3 regions of the Pseudomonas deceptionensis genome follow, and region 3 is predicted to be linked to each of the others. Evidence: predicted binding sites of a transcription regulator. Region 3 holds the regulator's gene; each other region holds the start of a gene.

Region 1 (6,170 bases), 4.0 Mb from region 3:
TCGTCGTGACTGGCGCCGCTGGCTCGACTGCATGGGCCTTGACGACCAGGTGTCGCTCAAGGGCGGGCAAGTCTTCGACACCCTGGAGCTGGGCATGATTGCCGCTGCCCGGGGCTATGGCGTATCGATGGGCGACTTGCTGATGGTGGCCGAAGACGTTGCCCAGGGCCGCTTGAGCCTGCCATTCAAGGCCGCGGTGGCCAGCGGTGAAAATTACTATCTGGTCTGGCCCAAGACCCGCCCCGGTGGAGAGCGCCTGCGGCGCCTCAGCGATTTTTTGCAACACGAAGTCGCCGCGATGGAACTGCCGGTAGTGCAGCGGTTGGGGTAAGCCGGCGCGATCACACGCTCACCGGTCGATACTGCAATGCCTCCGCCAGGTGCTTGCGCTCAATGCTTGGCGCCTGCTCCAGATCCGCCAGGGTGCGCGCCACCTTGAGCAACCGGTGCGCGGCCCGAAGTGACAAGGTCATTCGCTCGCAGGCCGCCTCCAGCCATGCAGTGTCGACGTCACTCAAAGTGCATTGGGCCCGCACGCCTGGCAGGTCGAGAAAGGCATTGGCGCAGCCCTGGCGTTGCAACTGGCGCTCACGGGCCGCCGCCACCCGCACGGCCGCACTGGCCGTGGTGTCGTCCGAGGCGCGAGGAGGGTTGAGCGCGGTGCTTTCGCGGGCCACGGTCAAATGCAGATCAATGCGATCCAGCAAAGGGCCGGAGAGTTTGTTGCGATAACGCTGGATCTGTTCCGGGGTGCAGCGGCAGCGGCCCGTGGGCTCACCCAGATATCCACAGGGGCAGGGATTCATCGCCGCAACCAGCTGGAAGCGCGCCGGAAAACGCATACGGTCCCGGGCACGGGCGATCACGATAAAGCCTGACTCCATAGGCTCTCTCAACACCTCCAGCACCTTGCGATCGAACTCGGGAAGCTCATCGAGAAACAACACCCCGTGATGGGCCAGGGTAATCTCGCCGGGTTGCGGCTTGGAGCCGCCGCCCACCAACGCCGGGCCTGAGGCAGAATGGTGCGGCTGGCGAAACGGGCGCTGTGGCCAGCAACTCAACGGCACATGGCTGGCCACCGACTGGATGGCCGCCACTTCCAGCGCCTCTTGCTCGTTGAGTGGCGGCAACAAGCCTGGCAGACGGCTGGCCAGCAGGGTTTTGCCGGTGCCGGGTGGGCCGGTGAACAATAAATTGTGGCTGCCCGCTGCGGCGATCAAGAGCGCCCGCTTGGCTGACAGCTGCCCCTGAACATCGCTCAAGTCGGGGTAGGGCTTGCCCGCCTGCAGCAATCCGCTGGCGACATAGGGCTCGATCACCGAGCGCCCGGCGAAATGCGCCACCACCTGCAACAGGTGTTCGACCGCGATCACCCGCAATCCGGATGCCAGGCAAGCCTCTTCGGCATTGGCCAGCGGCACCACCAGGGCCCGGCCCGCCGCCCGCGCCGCCAATGCGGCAGGTAATACGCCCTGAACGGGCCGGATAGCGCCCGACAGGGCCAACTCCCCCAGACACTCCACCTGCTCCAGCGCCGCAGCAGGCAACTGCCCGCTGGCCGCCAGAATGCCCAGCGCAATGGCCACATCAAAGCGCCCGCCGTCCTTGGGCAGATCGGCGGGTGCGAGATTGAGAGTGATACGCCGGGCCGGGAAATCAAGCGCGCAGTTAAGGATCGCGCTGCGCACCCGGTCCTTGCTTTCTTTAACCGCTGTTTCGGGCAATCCGACCAGGGTTAACGCCGGCAACCCATTGGCCAGATGTGCCTCGACCGTAACGGCTGGCGCCTCTACGCCGACCTGGGCGCGGCTGTAAACGATAGCCAGAGCCATGACTCATTCCTTGAGTTCGAAAAGAACGCATCCTGCGCGAGTCGTCAGCCAAGGTCAGGGGGGGAATGGATACGGGATGTGAATGGGTACGCGAAACGCTGGAAACTCCAGACTTGTTCGCGATGCCGGAAACCTGGTTCATCTGACGGTACGAGGCGATGCCATCGCTGGCAAGCCAGCTCCCACAGGAGTAATTGGGGCTGACTGGTTTTTCCTGCCCGTGACCTATAGCGCTTTGATTCCCAGATCCTCAGCAAAGCGCAACAAGTAGCCATCCGGGTCGAGCACCAAAAAGTTGCGCTCGCCAATCAGCATGTCGTTGCTGCGATACCAGCGTTCTTCAAGGGGTTTGCGCAAGGTGTGGCCTGCCGCTTCAAGGCGGGCAATCAGGCTCTGGGCGTGCGGGCACTTGATCGAGAGGTTCATGCCGCGACCGAACGGCGGCTCCAGCGGACCGACACGCCAGGACGACTCTTCATGGTCGTCCTGCTCCAGCATCAACTGGCTGCCATGAAACGACAAAAACGCAAAATGATGCTCGGGCCGTTGGTACTCGATCCTGAAGCCGAGCACCTCACAGTAGTAGTGAAGGCTACGGGCAAGATCCGAGACGATCATCTCGGGCACCAGCGGGTTCATGACCAGCATATGAAAACTTCCTTGTTTTTGTGAAACGCACCGCCGTTGAGCATTACTCGGTCGGTGGCAACAGTCTGGCTTCCAGCTCGGCCACTTTGGCCTCCAGGCTTTCGAGGCGCGCACGGGTGCGGGCCAGGACCACCATCTGACTGTCGAATTCTTCGCGGCTCACCAGGTCCAGTTTACTGAAGCCACTTTGCAGCAACGCTTTGAACTGGCTTTCGATTTCGTTGCGCGGCAGCGCGGTTTCGCCGCTGAACAAGCGTGAGGCGTGGCCACCAAGGGCGTCGAGAAGGTCTTTGGGCGCAAGCATGGGTAAGGTCCTTAAAACTGATGGCGCCGAGTGTATCACGGGGTCTCACGGCTCATTGCCGGCGGACTTCTGCACATTTTTCGCGCACCCCCGGTACCGGCCACGCACCATCTTCGCGCACAAACACCCCGGTAAATCAGGCAAAAAGCCATCAACTTCCCATAAATCGCTGTAATTGCTGACTTTTCCAGACATGGCAAGGTTTCTGCTTAGTCGTACATGACTCATGCACTGATGCAGCAGCTGTGACGAAGGCAGTGCGGCAGGTGGTTCAAGGAGTGTTTTCATCACCCGCGACTTACACACGTTGTGCAGCCTGAAGAAGGCTAACGACGCGTTACAAAGCCAGACACTGCGCTTAGACTTGAGCCGGGTTTGTTTTCCTGGGGCAAGTCCACCAATTCGGGAGAAGTTTCATGAAGCTAGTCACCGCCATTATCAAGCCGTTCAAGTTAGACGACGTGCGCGAGTCGCTGTCCGAAATCGGCGTACAAGGCATTACCGTTACTGAGGTCAAAGGCTTCGGCCGGCAGAAGGGTCACACCGAGCTGTATCGCGGCGCGGAATACGTGGTCGATTTTCTGCCAAAGGTGAAGATTGATGTCGCCATTGACGACAAGGATCTTGATCGGGTTATCGAGGCGATAACCAAGGCTGCCAACACCGGCAAGATTGGTGACGGCAAGATTTTCGTGGTCAATCTGGAACAGGCTATTCGCATCCGTACCGGCGAAACCGATACCGACGCAATCTAAGCCGCCAAACCCCAACGCCCCAGGAGAAAACACTATGACTCTGCGTAAAATCGCAGGGCTCGGAGCCCTGCTGTCCGTCGTAATGCCTGGCCTGGCCATGGCTGCAGACGAAGTGGCTGCTCCAGTCCTCAACTCCGGCGACACCGCCTGGATGCTGACTGCAACCGCTTTGGTGCTGTTTATGACCATTCCAGGCCTGGCGCTGTTCTACGGCGGCATGGTGCGCTCCAAAAACATTCTTTCCGTGATGATGCAGTGCTTCGCCATTACCGGTCTGATCAGCATCCTGTGGGTCATTTATGGCTACAGCATCACGTTCGACACCACTGGCATGGAGCAGGGCGTCACCAACTTCAATTCGTTCATCGGCGGGTTCGGCAAAGCCTTCCTGGCGGGTGTAACGCCGGCAAGCCTGACCTCATCCACCGCGTTGTTCCCGGAAGCCGTGTTCATCACCTTCCAGATGACCTTCGCCATCATCACCCCGGCACTGATCGTCGGCGCCTTCGCCGAACGCATGAAGTTCTCAGCCATGCTGATCTTCATGGGTGTGTGGTTCACCCTGGTCTATGCGCCGATTGCGCACATGGTGTGGAGCGGCAACGGCGGCCTGCTGTGGGATTGGGGCGTACTCGACTTCGCAGGCGGCACCGTGGTGCACATCAACGCCGGTATCGCAGGCCTGGTGGCGTGCATCGTGCTCGGCAAGCGTAAAGGCTACCCAAGCACCCCGATGGCCCCGCATAACCTGGGTTATACCCTGGTGGGCGCTGCCATGCTGTGGATCGGCTGGTTCGGCTTTAACGCAGGCTCCGCCGCTGCGGCCAACGGCACTGCCGGCATGGCGATGCTGGTGACTCAGATCGCAACCGCCGCCGCCGCACTGGGCTGGATGTTTGCCGAGTGGATCACCCACGGCAAACCAAGCGCACTGGGCATCGCCTCGGGCGTGGTTGCAGGTCTGGTAGCCATCACCCCGGCTGCAGGCACCGTAGGCCCAATGGGCTCGATCGTGATCGGCCTGTCGGCTGGCGTCATCTGCTTCTTCTGCGCCACCAGCCTCAAGCGCAAGCTGGGCTATGACGACTCGCTGGATGCATTCGGCGTACACGGCATCGGCGGCATCGTCGGCGCTCTCCTCACCGGTGTATTTGCAGCCCCGGCACTGGGCGGCTTCGGCACCGTGACCGACATCGCAGCCCAGGTCTGGATCCAGTTCAAAGGCGTCGCCTTCACTGTGGTCTACACCGCGATTGTGACCTTCATCATTCTCAAGGTACTGGATGCCGTGATGGGTCTGCGTGTGGCTGAAGAGGAAGAGGCTGTCGGCCTCGATCTGGCCCAACACAACGAACGTGGCTATAACCTGTAACCACCCCCAAAAAAAACCCGGTTCGCCGGGTTTTTTTTTGCCTGAAACAAGACGATTTTCGCGCCAAAGAAAAGATTTCTCCTGCGCGTTACAGGGGTCGACAAGTTCTACGCTTGTTTATGCGACGGGCGCTTGCAGCGCAACTCGACTATTAGCCGCTTTGCTTTTTTCTTCAGCACGCTAGAATGCGCGCCGAAGGGCAGAAAACAATGCTCGAGTACGACGAAGGCGAGGATGATCTCCCGACGCTTTCAAGGCCCGTGTGCCGTGCTGCTGGAGCATCTGGCACTGGGCGCCTGGCAAAGTGTTTATTCAGGCGAACACCGTGATAATGGCGGTGTTCACCAAGCCCTCTTCACCTTACAACGATGAAGAGGTGTGAGCCGCGGTTTGCCCAAGGCTACTTTTTCACCAGTAGTGGTCGACAGTCGCCACAACTGGTCTATAACTAATCTGCTTTACGTATGTCATGGGGTAGAACATGAGCGACGACGATCTGGAAAATGATGACCTCGAAGTAGGCGAAGACGACGATACCGAAGAGGGCCTGGAAACGGCCGCTGAGGACGTTGCTGACGACGACGGTGGCGAAGATGCGCCGGCCCCTGCGGCCAAAGGCAAATCCAAGGCTGCAGTGTCGGTTGATGACCTGCCCAGTGTAGAAGCCAAAAACAAGGAGCGTGATGCTCTGGCCCGCGCCATGGAAGAGTTTTTGTCCAAAGGCGGCAAGGTGCAGGAAGTTGAGGCCAACGTGGTGGCTGACCCACCCAAGAAGCCTGACAACAAGTACGGCAGCCGCCCTATTTAAGGGCAAGTTGCTGGCTTGAAGAAAAAACCCGCCGTCGCTGCGGGTTTTTTTGTGCCCCCTGTGTAGCCGCTGACGAGGGACGAAGGCTGCGATCGGCGGCGAAGCCGTCGCAGATCAGACACCTCGGCGTTTCAGGGAAAATGAGCACTCAGGGTTTACGGCTGCTACGCAGCCGATCGCGGCCTCGCGCTGCTCGCCAGCGGCTACACGATTTTTGTTGTCGTTAGCCCAGTGTTTTCAACACCGCCGGTAATTCACTCAAGCAGCCAATCTCGGCGTCCGGGGCCTTGTCGCCGTCCCAGTGCTTGCCGCCCGGGTTGAACCACACCGCGCGCAAACCCGCCTGCTGGGCACCGGCAATGTCGTCTCCCGGGTGATCGCCTACGTGTACCGCTGCACCCGCCGCTACGCCACCGCGTAACAACGCCTCATGAAACAGGCGCGCATC
Region 2 (6,170 bases), 4.4 Mb from region 3:
GTTACGAACTTGCCTTCACGGCCGCAGAACGGCGAGTCGTTAACCTGGAAGGTCATCGAAACGGTTGGTTCGTCAACGGTCAGCGGCTTCATCGCTTCAACATTCAGTGGGTCACACAGAGTGTCGGAGATGAACAGCGAATCCATACCGCTGATGCAAACGATGTCGCCTGCCGAAGCTTCTTCAACGTCGATACGGTGCAGACCGTGGTGACCCATCAGCTTCAGGATACGACCGGTGCGGCGCTTGCCGTCGGCATCGATAGCCACAACCTGGGTGTTCGGCTTGACGCGACCGCGAGCAATACGGCCAACGCCGATGATGCCCAGGAAGCTGTTGTAGTCCAGTGCCGAGATTTGCATCTGGAACGGGCCGTCACGGTCAACTTGTGGAGCAGGAACGTGGTCAACAATCGCCTGGTACAGCGGGGTCATGTCTTCAGCCATGTCGGTGTGGTCAAGACCAGCAATACCGTTCAGGGCAGAGGCGTAAACCACTTTGAAGTCCAGCTGTTCTTCGGTAGCACCCAGGTTGTCGAACAGGTCGAAGATCTGATCCAGAACCCAGTCCGGACGCGCGCCTGGACGGTCAACCTTGTTGATAACCACGATTGGACGCAGGCCGGCTTCGAAAGCCTTCTTGGTCACAAAGCGGGTTTGCGGCATAGGGCCGTCTTGAGCGTCAACCAGCAGCAGAACGGAGTCAACCATCGACATTACGCGTTCTACTTCGCCGCCGAAGTCGGCGTGGCCCGGGGTATCCACGATGTTGATGTGGTAGCCGTTCCAGTTGATGGCAGTGTTCTTCGCCAGAATGGTAATACCGCGCTCTTTCTCCTGGTCGTTGGAGTCCATCACGCGCTCGTCGTTGAGCTCGCCGCGCTCCAGAGTGCCGGATTGACGCAAGAGTTTGTCTACCAGGGTGGTTTTACCGTGGTCAACGTGAGCAATGATGGCGATGTTACGTAGATTTTCGATCACTTGTGTATCTCGATCAGAGGATTCGGTGTGCTGACTGAGTCCAGGCAGCGATTAACAGTAGAGTCCGTGCAAGCCGTTACAGCTTGACGGCGGCGTCGGGGGGCCGGTGACGCAGGCCACAGGCATACAGCCCCGGGCTCTTAGCTCGGTCGATAAACGCGCACATTGGCATGTCCCTCACTGAGCAAATGGTGAGCATGCAGGCGACTCATCACGCCTTTGTCGCAATACAACAGGTACTGACGGGTGTCATCCAGTTCCTTGAAGCGGCTGTTCAGTGCATAGAACGGCATCGCTTGTACTTCGATGCCAGCCAGTTCCAGCGGTTGATCTTCCTGAGCATCCGGGTGACGGATGTCGATCACGATCTGGCCCGCCAGCACTTCGCTGACTTCTTCGACTTGCAAGTCCTGGCCCAATTCATCGATCACCCGATCAATCGGCACCAGTTTGGCCCGCTCAAGCGCTCGCTCAAGCACGGCCATATCGAACTGTTGTTCTTCGTACTCCACGCGGTTGCGTTTGGCGTGGGTCTTGGGGTTGACCGAAATCACCCCGCAATATTCAGGCATGTGCTTGGCAAAATCGGCCGTACCGATTTCAACCGCCTGATCAATGATGTCCTGCTTGTGGCTCGCAATCAGCGGGCGCAGCACCAGTTTGTCGGTCGCCGAGTCGATCAGCGACAGGTTGGGCAGCGTCTGGCTCGAAACCTGGGAAATCGCTTCTCCGGTCACCAGCACTTCGATGTCGAGCCGTTCAGCGATACGGGTTGCAGCGCGCAACATCATACGCTTCAAAATGACGCCCATATGACTGTTATCGACTTTGCCGAGAATTTCGCCCAAAACTTCTTCGAACGGAACGCTGACAAACAGCACGCGCTGCGAGCTGCCGTACTTCTTCCATATATAGTGCGCGACTTCCATCACGCCCAGCTCGTGGGCACGCCCGCCGAGGTTGAAGAAGCAGAAATGGCTCATCAGGCCGCGACGCATGATCTGGTAAGCCGCGACGGTGGAGTCGAAACCACCGGACATCAATACCAGGGTCTGCTCCAGCGAGCCCAGCGGGAAGCCGCCAATGCTGTCGTGCTGGCTGTGAATCACAAACAACCGTTGGTCGCGTATTTCGAAACGCACTTCAATTTCCGGCTTTTTCAGATCAATTCCAGCCGCCCCACACTCACGACGCAGCTTGCTGCCGACGTATTTCTCGATTTCCATCGAGGTAAATGGGTGCTTGCCACCGCGCTTGCAACGCACGGAAAAAATCTTGCCGGCCAGCGCATCGCCAAAGTGCAGTTTGCACTTTTCAGCGACGTCGTCGAAGTCGCCCAACGGGTACTCGTCAACCTGCAGAAAATGCGCGATGCCCGGCATGCAGCTCAGGCGCTCGGTCATTTCCTTCAAGGCTTTGGGGTCACTTACGCGCGTTTGCAGCTCGATGTTGTCCCACACGCCCGTCACCACCACAGCCGGGTCCAGATCGCGGAGCACAGTACGGATGTTTTTGGCCAATTGACGGACGAAACGCATCCGAACCGGACGGCTCTTGATAGTGATTTCGGGGAAGACTTTAACGATTAGTTTCATGAAAACAGCGCGCGAGCAGCCTGCCAAAAAAGGGGGGCGCGGATTATAGCGGAAATTGCTCAAGGTTTAACCAGTTATCGTACAAACGGTTTTGCCCGCACCAAAATGGAACACAAACGCGAGATTTCGCTTCATTTGAGTGCGATAAATACCGCCAGTCGGTAGTCTGCGTCACTTAAATGCTTAAGATTGGCGCATTACACCCAAGTCAGGGCACTGGCATGCAATTTGCTCCCTTGTGAGGCAGGTTGCCTTGGCAGAGTATTCGCGCCGGCATCAACCACTTATTAAGGGCACGTAACCAACAGCCCTAAGCCACCCCGGAGGACACTATGTCGAAGTCGGTTCAACTCATCAAAGATCATGACGTCAAGTGGATTGATCTGCGCTTCACTGACACCAAAGGCACTCAGCACCACGTGACCATGCCGGCCCGTGATGCGCTGGATGAAAACTTCTTCATCGACGGCAAAATGTTCGACGGCTCCTCCATTGCTGGCTGGAAAGGCATCGAAGCGTCCGACATGATCCTGCTGCCAGACGACAGCACTGCCGTTCTGGACCCGTTCACCGAGCAGCCTACGCTGATCCTGGTGTGCGACATCATCGAACCTTCGACCATGCAAGGCTATGACCGCGACCCACGCGCCATCGCTACCCGTGCCGAGGAATACCTGAAGTCCACCGGTATCGGTGACACCGTTTTCGTCGGCCCTGAGCCAGAGTTCTTCATCTTCGACCAAGTGAAGTTCAAGTCCGATATCTCCGGTTCCATGTTCAAGATCTACTCCGAACAAGGTTCGTGGATGTCCGACCAGGACGTGGAAGGCGGCAACAAAGGCCACCGTCCAGGCGTCAAAGGCGGCTATTTCCCTGTTCCGCCGTTCGACCATGACCACGAAATCCGTACCTCCATGTGCAACGCCATGGAAGAGATGGGCCTGGTTATCGAAGTACACCACCACGAAGTGGCAACTGCCGGCCAGAACGAAATTGGCGTGCAGTTCAACACCCTGGTGAAAAAGGCTGACGAAGTTCAGACCCTGAAGTACTGCGTACACAACGTGGCAGACGCCTACGGCCGTACCGCTACTTTCATGCCTAAACCTCTGTACGGCGACAACGGCTCGGGTATGCACGTTCACATGTCCATCTCCAAAGATGGCAAGAACACCTTCGCAGGCGAAGGCTATGCCGGCCTGTCCGATACCGCTCTGTACTTCATCGGCGGCATCATCAAGCACGGTAAGGCACTGAACGGCTTCACCAACCCGGCTACCAACTCCTACAAGCGTCTGGTACCAGGTTTCGAAGCTCCGGTAATGCTGGCCTACTCGGCTCGTAACCGTTCCGCTTCGATCCGTATTCCTTACGTGTCCAGCCCTAAAGCTCGCCGTATCGAAGCACGTTTCCCGGACCCGGCAGCCAACCCGTACCTGTGCTTCGCAGCACTGATGATGGCTGGTCTGGACGGTATCCAGAACAAGACTCACCCTGGCGACGCAGCTGACAAAAACCTGTATGACCTGCCGCCTGAAGAGGCTAAAGAGATCCCACAAGTTTGCGGCAGCCTGAAGGAAGCCCTGGAAGAGCTGGACAAAGGTCGTGCGTTCCTGACCAAAGGCGGCGTTTTCAGCGACGATTTCATCGACGCTTACATCGCTCTGAAAAGCGAAGAAGAAATCCAGGTTCGTACCTTTGTACACCCACTGGAATACGAGCTGTACTACAGCTGCTAATCCAGAATCACCCGCGCAAGCGGCGTGATTTAAAAAGGCCTCCTTCGGGAGGCCTTTTTTATGCGCTACGTCTTACCCCCCTCGGCAATTCCCGGCCAATTAATCTCCCCAACCCGACATCCCTCCTAAAGTGTGATCTGTAGCTTGAGCCGACTCATTAAACGGACGTTGCCATGACACTTCCAAATACCTTCAAAGCCCCTCTCCTGCCGCTTGCCTGCCCCACATTGCTCGGATGCAGCAACAACCCTCCCGGCGTACTGGTCGAGCAACTGCTCAAGACCGACAAAACCTGGGATGGCGCAACTTACGCCCCATACCCGGCCGGCCAACCTGAATTAACCGTACTCAAAATCACCATCCCCGCCAAAACCGCACTCAACTGGCACAGCCACCCCATGCCCAATATCGCCTACGTGCTGTCGGGAGAGCTGCGGATCGAAACCCGGGACGGCAAACACACCACCACCGTGCAGGCAGGCCAGGTATTGCCCGAAGTGATCAACACCGTTCACCGCGGTATAAGCACCGACAAGCCCGTGGAGCTGATCGTCTTCTACGCAGGCACCCCTGGCATGCCCCTCTCGCAATAAGCACCTTGCGCACGATTTCTGAACGGCCTGCTGCCCAAAAGCAGACCGTTCAGCTCATATTTGAGAACAACTGAAACCATTCACCAGATATGCACTATATTGGTGCACTGATTACCGAGTGACACATTAATCAGCCCAAATTGGGTCAAAAAGCCCCTCTCGCCGGGCGACGGCGCTATCCAAACAAGTTCCAAAGCCTTATTTCAGGCGATTAGCGCTTCTTTTCGGAGCCTTGGTTTGGTTTTTGCATTTTCCTTGCACCAGCGCCTCACCCGCGCACGCAATCCGGGATCGGCCCATGACCATCAGTGACGCCCTGCACCGACTGTTACTCGATAACCTGACCACCGCCACGCTTTTACTCAATGCGGATTTACGCCTTGAGTACATGAACCCGGCGGCGGAAATGCTGCTGGCAATCAGCGGTCAACGCAGTCATGGCCAATTCATCAGCGAGCTGTTCACCGAATCTACCGAAGCCCTGCACTCGTTGCGCCAGGCCGTCGAGCAAGCCCACCCGTTCACCAAGCGCGAAGCCATGCTGACCTCGCTGACGGGGCAGAACCTGACGGTGGATTACGCCGTGACGCCCATTTTGAGCAACAGCGGCACGATGCTGCTGCTTGAAGTGCACCCCCGCGACCGTTTGCTGCGCATCACCAAAGAAGAAGCCCAGCTGTCAAAACAGGAAACCAGCAAGATGCTGGTGCGCGGCCTGGCCCATGAAATCAAGAACCCGCTGGGCGGTATCCGCGGCGCTGCCCAGTTATTGGCCCGTCAGCTACCCGACGAAAGCCTGCGCGACTACACCAATGTCATCATCGAAGAAGCCGACCGCCTGCGTAATCTGGTCGACCGCATGCTGGGCTCCAACAAGCTCCCCTCGCTGGCCATGACCAATGTCCACGAGGTGCTCGAGCGCGTATGCAACCTGGTGGAGGCCGAAACACAGGGCAGCATCACATTGGTGCGCGACTACGACCCAAGCCTGCCCGACCTGCTGATCGATCGTGAACAAATGATCCAGGCCGTACTCAACATCGTGCGTAACGCGATGCAGGCCATCGGCAGCCAGAACGAGCTGCGTTTGGGCCGCATCAGCCTGCGCACCCGCGCCATGCGCCAGTTCACCATCGGTCATGTGCGCCATCGGCTGGTCACCAAAATCGAAATTATCGATAACGGCCCGGGCATCCCGGCCGAGCTGCAAGACACCCTGTTCTTCCCGATGGTCAGCGGCCGCCCTGATGGCACCGGGCTGGG
Region 3 (6,170 bases):
ATCTTGGGGTTGGACGTGTGGGAGCACGCCTATTACCTGCGTTATCAGAACCGCCGTCCGGAATACATCAATGCGTTTTACAACGTGATCAATTGGCCAGAAGTTGCGCGTCGTTACCACGCGGCAACGGCCTGAGCCCACAAATAAGGATTCAGGCGGGATTATGGGCACGCAACTATTGGCGGTCGGCGGCGTGAGGATGTTTCGCTATGCCCTGGGCACGCTTTTGCTGTTGGCGGGCACGGCGTTGCTGGTGTCCAAGGGGTTGGTCTGGCTGGACCTTGAGCCGCGAATGTTGCGGGCACTGCAGGGTGGGGCGCTCTGTGCGCTGGGTACTGCATTGGGCGCGGTGCCGGTGCTGGTGATCCGCAATATGCCGGTGGCCGTCAGCGATACCTTGCTGGGCTTTGGCGCCGGGGTGATGCTGGCGGCTACCGCCTTTTCGCTGATCGTGCCGGGTATTGCCGCGGCTCAGGGCCTGGGGTTGTCACCCTGGGCCTCCAGTGGTCTGGTCAGTGCGGGTATCATGCTGGGCGCATTTTGCCTGTACCTGGTGGATCGCAAGGTCTCGGGGGGAGGGCCGGAAATACTCGTCAGTCGTCCTGGTGAGCCAGTCATCGCTCCGCGTATCTGGCTGTTTGTGATTGCGATTGTGGCGCACAACATTCCCGAAGGCATGGCGGTCGGAGTGTCGGCGGGTGGCGGTATGCCCGATGCGGATAGTCTGGCGATGGGGATTGCGTTGCAGGATGTTCCGGAGGGGCTTGTGATTGCACTGGTTCTGGCGGGGGCAGGGATGTCGCGGGTCAGAGCCTTCTTGATTGGAGCGGCCTCCGGTCTGGTCGAGCCGGTGTTTGCGGTGCTATGCGCTTGGCTGGTGAACCTTGCCGAAGTGTTGTTGCCGTTGGGGTTGGCCTTGGCGGCAGGTGCGATGTTGCTGGTGGTGACGCAGGAGGTGATCCCCGAGTCGCGGCGCAATGGTCACGACAAGCTGGCGAGCCTGGGGTTGTGCGTCGGTTTTTGCCTGATGATGGTGATGGACACAGCGTTGGGTTGAGGTAGGGAGCGCTGAACCTGTAGCCGCTGCCGAAGGCTGCGATCGCTCGCGCTCTTGATACTGATAAAGGTCCTGCGGACCTTATCGCAGCCTGCGGCAGCGGCTACAGGTTGAGTCTGCCAGTGGCTTACTCGCCTTCGTCGAAGAAGTTATTGATCAGCTTGGCCAGTGCATCCAGTGCTTCCTGTTCCTTCTCGCCTTCTGTCTTCAGGTGGATGGTGGTGCCTTTACCAGCAGCAAGCATCATCATGGCCATGATGCTTTTACCGTCGACCATTGATTCAGGTGTGCGTCCTGCTCTTATCTGACATGGATACTGACCCGCGATACCGACGAACTTTGCCGATGCCCGGGCGTGCAAGCCCAGTTTGTTGATGATTTCAATTTCCAGTGCAGGCATCGCAGGGTAGATCCTTCAAGTAAGGTCGCGGTGGCGAACCTGAACGTTCTTCAGAGTTTCTTGCAGGCACTTGCCCAGGCGTTCGGTCAGGTACACGGAGCGGTGATGCCCGCCCGTGCAGCCAATGCCAATGGTCACATAGGCACGATTGCTTGCGGCAAAGCGGGGTAACCACTTAAGCAGGTAGCTGGAGATGTCCTGGAACATCTCTTCGACATCCGGCTGGGCGGCCAAATACTCCGCCACCGGTTGGTCCAGCCCTGATTGTTCCCGCAGCTCGGGTTTCCAATAGGGGTTGGGCAGGCAACGAACGTCAAACACAAGGTCGGCATCCACCGGCATCCCGCGCTTGAAGCCGAATGACTCAACCAGAAAGGCAGTACCGGGTTCGGGCTTGTTCAGCAGACGCAGTTTGATGGTGTCGCGCAGCTGATACAGGTTCAGATTGGTGGTGTTGATGGTCAGGTCGGCCAGGTCGGCGATCGGGCCGAGCAACTGGGTTTCGTCACGAATGGCCTCTGCCAGCGAACGGCTGGCGCTGCTGAGAGGGTGACGCCGACGGGTTTCCGAGAAGCGCTTGAGCAAGGTTTCTTCGTCGGCATCCAGGTACAGGACATCGCACTGGATATGACGGTTGCGCACTTCTTCAAGCAACTGTGGGAAACGAGACAAGTGACTCGGCAAGTTTCGCGCGTCAATCGACACAGCCACCAGCGGCTGTGCCAGTTCGGTATGGATCAGTGCGCGTTCCGCCAGCTCAGGCAGCAAGCCGGCTGGCAGGTTGTCGATGCAATAGAAACCGTTGTCTTCAAGGACGGCGAGGGCGGTGCTTTTACCGGAGCCGGAGCGTCCGCTGACAATAACTAAGCGCATGATTAATGACCGTTCTGTACGTCCAGAACAACCTGATACAGCGCTTCGTTGCTGGGTGCACTGCGCAGTTTTTCGCGCACATCCTTGCGATCGAGCATGCTGGCGATCTGCCTAAGCAGTTCCAGGTGTGCATCGGTTGCCGCTTCGGGCACCAGCAAAACGAAAAGCAGGTCGACCGGCGCGCCATCGATGGCGTCGAAATCTATGGGAGCATCGAGGTGTAGCAAGGCGCTGACTGGCGACTCGCAACCCTTGAGGCGGCAATGGGGTATGGCGATGCCGTTACCAAAACCGGTTGATCCCAGTTTTTCACGGGCAATAAGGCTCTCGAAAACGTCCTGCATTTCCAGACCAGGCACTTCTCGGCTGATCAGGTTGGCAATGTGTTCGAGTGCGCGTTTTTTACTGCCGCCCGGCGCGTTCACCAAGGAACGGCCGGGGGTCAGGATACTTTCAAGTCGGATCATGGGTAGGGAGTATTAACGACCGGTTGCGCCCTGGAGCAGGCTTTGGGTCTTTTCCTTATGCTTTTTCAGTTGGCGATCAAGCTTGTCAGTGAGCAGATCAATGGCGGCATACATGTCGTCATGCTCGGCGTTGGCAACGACTTCTCCTCCATGGATGTGCAAGGTGGCTTCGATTTTCTGTTTCAGTTTTTCGACCGCCATCGTTACCTGTACGTTGGTAATCTTGTCGAAATGACGCTCCAGTCGGTCGAGTTTTTCGCCGATGTAAGCGCGTAGCGGTTCGGTGACTTCCAGTTGGTGTCCACTGATGTTGACTTGCATACAGTTTCTCCTTTGATGCCATTGCATAAAGCGGCAGGCCGAGCAGCCTGCCACTGAAACGCCGGGGTCCGTGGCTTACATCAAACGCTTGCGTTCGCTCGAAGGCGCTATCCCTAGGGATTCGCGGTACTTGGCGACGGTGCGACGGGCTACCTGAATACCTTGTGCCTCCAGTAAACCAGCGATCTTGCTGTCACTCAACGGCTTTTTCTGATTTTCAGCGGCAACCAGTTTTTTGATGATGGCACGGATGGCGGTGGAGGAGCATTCACCGCCTTCGGAGGTGCTGACGTGGCTGGAGAAAAAGTACTTGAGCTCATAAATACCGCGCGGGGTATGCATGAACTTCTGCGTCGTAACCCGGGAAATGGTGGACTCATGCATGCCGACGGCTTCTGCAATGTCATGCAGTACCAGTGGCTTCATGGCCTCGTCGCCATACTCCAGAAAGCCGCGTTGATGCTCGACGATTTGAGTCGCCACTTTCATCAGTGTTTCGTTGCGGCTTTGCAGGCTTTTGATGAACCAGCGCGCTTCTTGCAGCTGGTTGCGCATGAAGGTGTTGTCGGCGCTGGTGTCGGCGCGGCGCACGAAGCCTGCGTACTGCGGGTTGACCCGCAGGCGTGGCACGGACTCCTGGTTGAGCTCTACGAGCCAGCGTTCGTTGTCCTTGCGCACGATCACGTCAGGTACGACGTATTCCGCTTCGCTGGACTCGATTTGTGAACCCGGGCGCGGATTGAGGCTTTGCACCAGCTCGATGACCTGGCGCAGCTCATCTTCCTTGAGTTTCATGCGGCGCATCAGCTGGCTGTAGTCGCGCGCACCCAGCAGGTCGATGTAGTCCGTGACCAGGCGTTTGGCTTCGTTCAGCCAGGGCGTCTTGGCCGGGAGCTGGCGCAGTTGCAGCAACAGGCACTCGCCCAGGTTGCGTGCGCCGATACCGGCCGGTTCGAATTGCTGGATGCGGTGCAGAACGGCTTCGATTTCATCGAGCTCAATGTCCAGTTCCGGATCGAACGCCTCGAGAATTTCTTCGAGGGTTTCGTCCAGGTAGCCCTGGTTATTGATGCAGTCGATAAGGGTCACACCGATCAGGCGGTCGGTGTCGGACATCGGTGCCAGGTTCAGTTGCCACAGCAAGTGACTTTGCAGGCTTTCGCCGGCAGAGGTGCGCGTGGTGAAGTCCCACTCGTCATCGTCGCTGCTTGGCAGGCTGCTGGCGCTGGTCTGGTAGATGTCTTCCCAGGCAGTATCGACAGGCAGCTCATTGGGGATGCGGTCGTTCCAGTCGCCTTCGTCCAGGTTATCTACAGTCGGCGCGGATTCCTGGTAAGTGGGTTCCTGAATGTCGGAGTTGGGTTTTTGCTCGATGTTGTCGGCCAAGGGGTCTGCATTGTCGAAGTCGTCGCCTTCTTCCTGGCGTTCGAGCATCGGATTGGACTCCAGGGCTTCCTGGATTTCCTGTTGCAGGTCGAGGGTCGACAATTGGAGCAGGCGGATGGCCTGTTGCAGCTGAGGTGTCATTGTCAGCTGCTGGCCCATTCTCAGGACTAGCGATGGTTTCATGGCAGGGGCTTAACACCTTATTCGCCGGCGCGCATGGCGCCATCCACTACAGGGGCGCGTGCGCGCCAAACTTAAGCAAATTATATGCCTGAAACCGGTGCGTTTGCCTAGGGGTGTTCTGAATTAGTTTATTTGCTGCGGAACCAATTCAGGGCGCCCGATCGGGCGCCCGGGTAATACAAGCATACGGGCTTTGTGCGGGTACTGGCACTTTGGTAGTGCAGGGGGCGCCTGGTCTTACAGGCGGAACTCGTGGCCCAGATACACTTCTCTCACCAACTTGTTGGCCAGAATCGTTTCAGCATCGCCTTCAGCGATCAATTGCCCGTCGTTAACGATATAAGCGGTTTCGCAGATATCGAGGGTTTCACGAACGTTGTGATCTGTGATCAGCACGCCAATGCCTTTGGCTTTGAGGTGGTAGATGATTTGCTTGATGTCGCCGACCGAGATCGGGTCAACGCCGGCAAAGGGTTCATCGAGCAGGATGAACTTGGGTGCGGTGGCCAGTGCGCGGGCGATTTCTACCCGGCGGCGTTCGCCACCGGACAGGCTCATGCCCAGGTTGTCGCGGATGTGGTTGATGTGGAACTCCTGCAACAGGCTTTCCAGCTCTTTGCGCCGACCTGCCTTGTCGAGCTCTTTGCGCGTTTCGAGGATTGCCATGATGTTGTCAGCAACCGACAGCTTGCGAAAGATCGAGGCTTCCTGGGGCAGGTAGCCAATACCGGCGCGTGCGCGGCCGTGCATCGGCTCGTGGCTGACGTCCAGGTCATCGATCAGTACGCGACCCTGATCGGCATGTACCAGGCCGACAATCATATAGAAACACGTAGTTTTACCCGCACCGTTAGGACCGAGCAAACCCACGATTTGCCCGCTGTCGATCGACAGGCTGACATCACGAACTACCTGACGGCTCTTGTAGCTTTTGGCCAGATGCTGGGCTTTCAGAGTTGCCATTACTGGGCCTTCTGCGGGTCGGTTTTCTTCTTGGGCTGGATCACCATGTCGATACGCGGGCGAGGTGCAGTGACCTGGCTACCATTGGCGCGACCGGCGTTGGCGACTTGTTTCACCGTGTCGTAGACGATTTTTTCGCCTTCGGTGGTGTTGCCGTCGTTGATGACTTTAGCCTTGTCGATCAGCACGATGCGGTTTTGCGGCGCATGGTATTGAATGGTCACGGCATAAGCCTGAACCGGTTTCGGGTCAGTGGCCTTTTGCAGTTGCTCGAAATAAGCCAGGTTGCCGACGGAAGTTACTACGTCGATTTCGCCCGCCGGGTTGCGCGTGATGGTCACAGTGTTGCCGGTGATTTTCATCGAGCCCTGGGTGATGATCACATCGCCCTTGTAGGTGGCGACGCCTTGCTTGTCATCCAGCTGCGCTTCGTTGGCCTGGATGCGGATAGGTTGTTCGTTGTCGTTCGGCAGAGCCCAGGCGCTCACGCTTCCCAGTGCTGCGCTCAAACCGAGCAATA

The links. The regulator sigma-54, encoded in region 3, starts transcription at its own class of promoters, with help from an activator protein. The targets are predictions, from matches to a motif close to ANTGGCATNNANNTTGCTNT.
Region 1: the regulator sigma-54 is predicted to act here: its motif matches at 2,980-2,999, upstream of glnK (P-II family nitrogen regulator).
Region 2: the regulator sigma-54 is predicted to act here: its motif matches at 2,791-2,810, upstream of glnA (glutamate--ammonia ligase).

Annotation. Positions count from the first base shown of each region.
Region 1 is NZ_FNUD01000002.1:1,049,260-1,055,429, reverse strand. It holds gene BLW11_RS04655 (LysR substrate-binding domain-containing protein) at 1-331, shown strand, start outside; gene BLW11_RS04650 (YifB family Mg chelatase-like AAA ATPase) at 342-1,835, opposite strand; gene BLW11_RS04645 (bleomycin resistance protein) at 2,061-2,483, opposite strand; gene BLW11_RS04640 (accessory factor UbiK family protein) at 2,527-2,787, opposite strand; gene glnK (P-II family nitrogen regulator) at 3,204-3,542, shown strand; gene BLW11_RS04630 (ammonium transporter) at 3,577-4,914, shown strand; gene sutA (transcriptional regulator SutA) at 5,396-5,722, shown strand; gene BLW11_RS04620 (HAD family hydrolase) at 5,946-6,170, opposite strand, start outside.
Region 2 is NZ_FNUD01000002.1:672,395-678,564, forward strand. It holds gene typA (translational GTPase TypA) at 1-980, opposite strand, end outside; gene thiI (tRNA uracil 4-sulfurtransferase ThiI) at 1,121-2,575, opposite strand; gene glnA (glutamate--ammonia ligase) at 2,908-4,314, shown strand; gene BLW11_RS02850 (cupin domain-containing protein) at 4,488-4,907, shown strand; gene glnL (nitrogen regulation protein NR(II)) at 5,206-6,170, shown strand, end outside.
Region 3 is NZ_FNUD01000002.1:5,036,915-5,043,084, reverse strand. It holds gene BLW11_RS23350 (superoxide dismutase) at 1-135, shown strand, start outside; gene BLW11_RS23345 (ZIP family metal transporter) at 164-1,057, shown strand; gene BLW11_RS23340 (HPr family phosphocarrier protein) at 1,185-1,457, opposite strand; gene rapZ (RNase adapter RapZ) at 1,473-2,330, opposite strand; gene ptsN (PTS IIA-like nitrogen regulatory protein PtsN) at 2,333-2,797, opposite strand; gene hpf (ribosome hibernation-promoting factor, HPF/YfiA family) at 2,810-3,118, opposite strand; gene BLW11_RS23320 (RNA polymerase factor sigma-54) at 3,194-4,687, opposite strand; gene lptB (LPS export ABC transporter ATP-binding protein) at 4,925-5,650, opposite strand; gene lptA (lipopolysaccharide transport periplasmic protein LptA) at 5,650-6,170, opposite strand, start outside.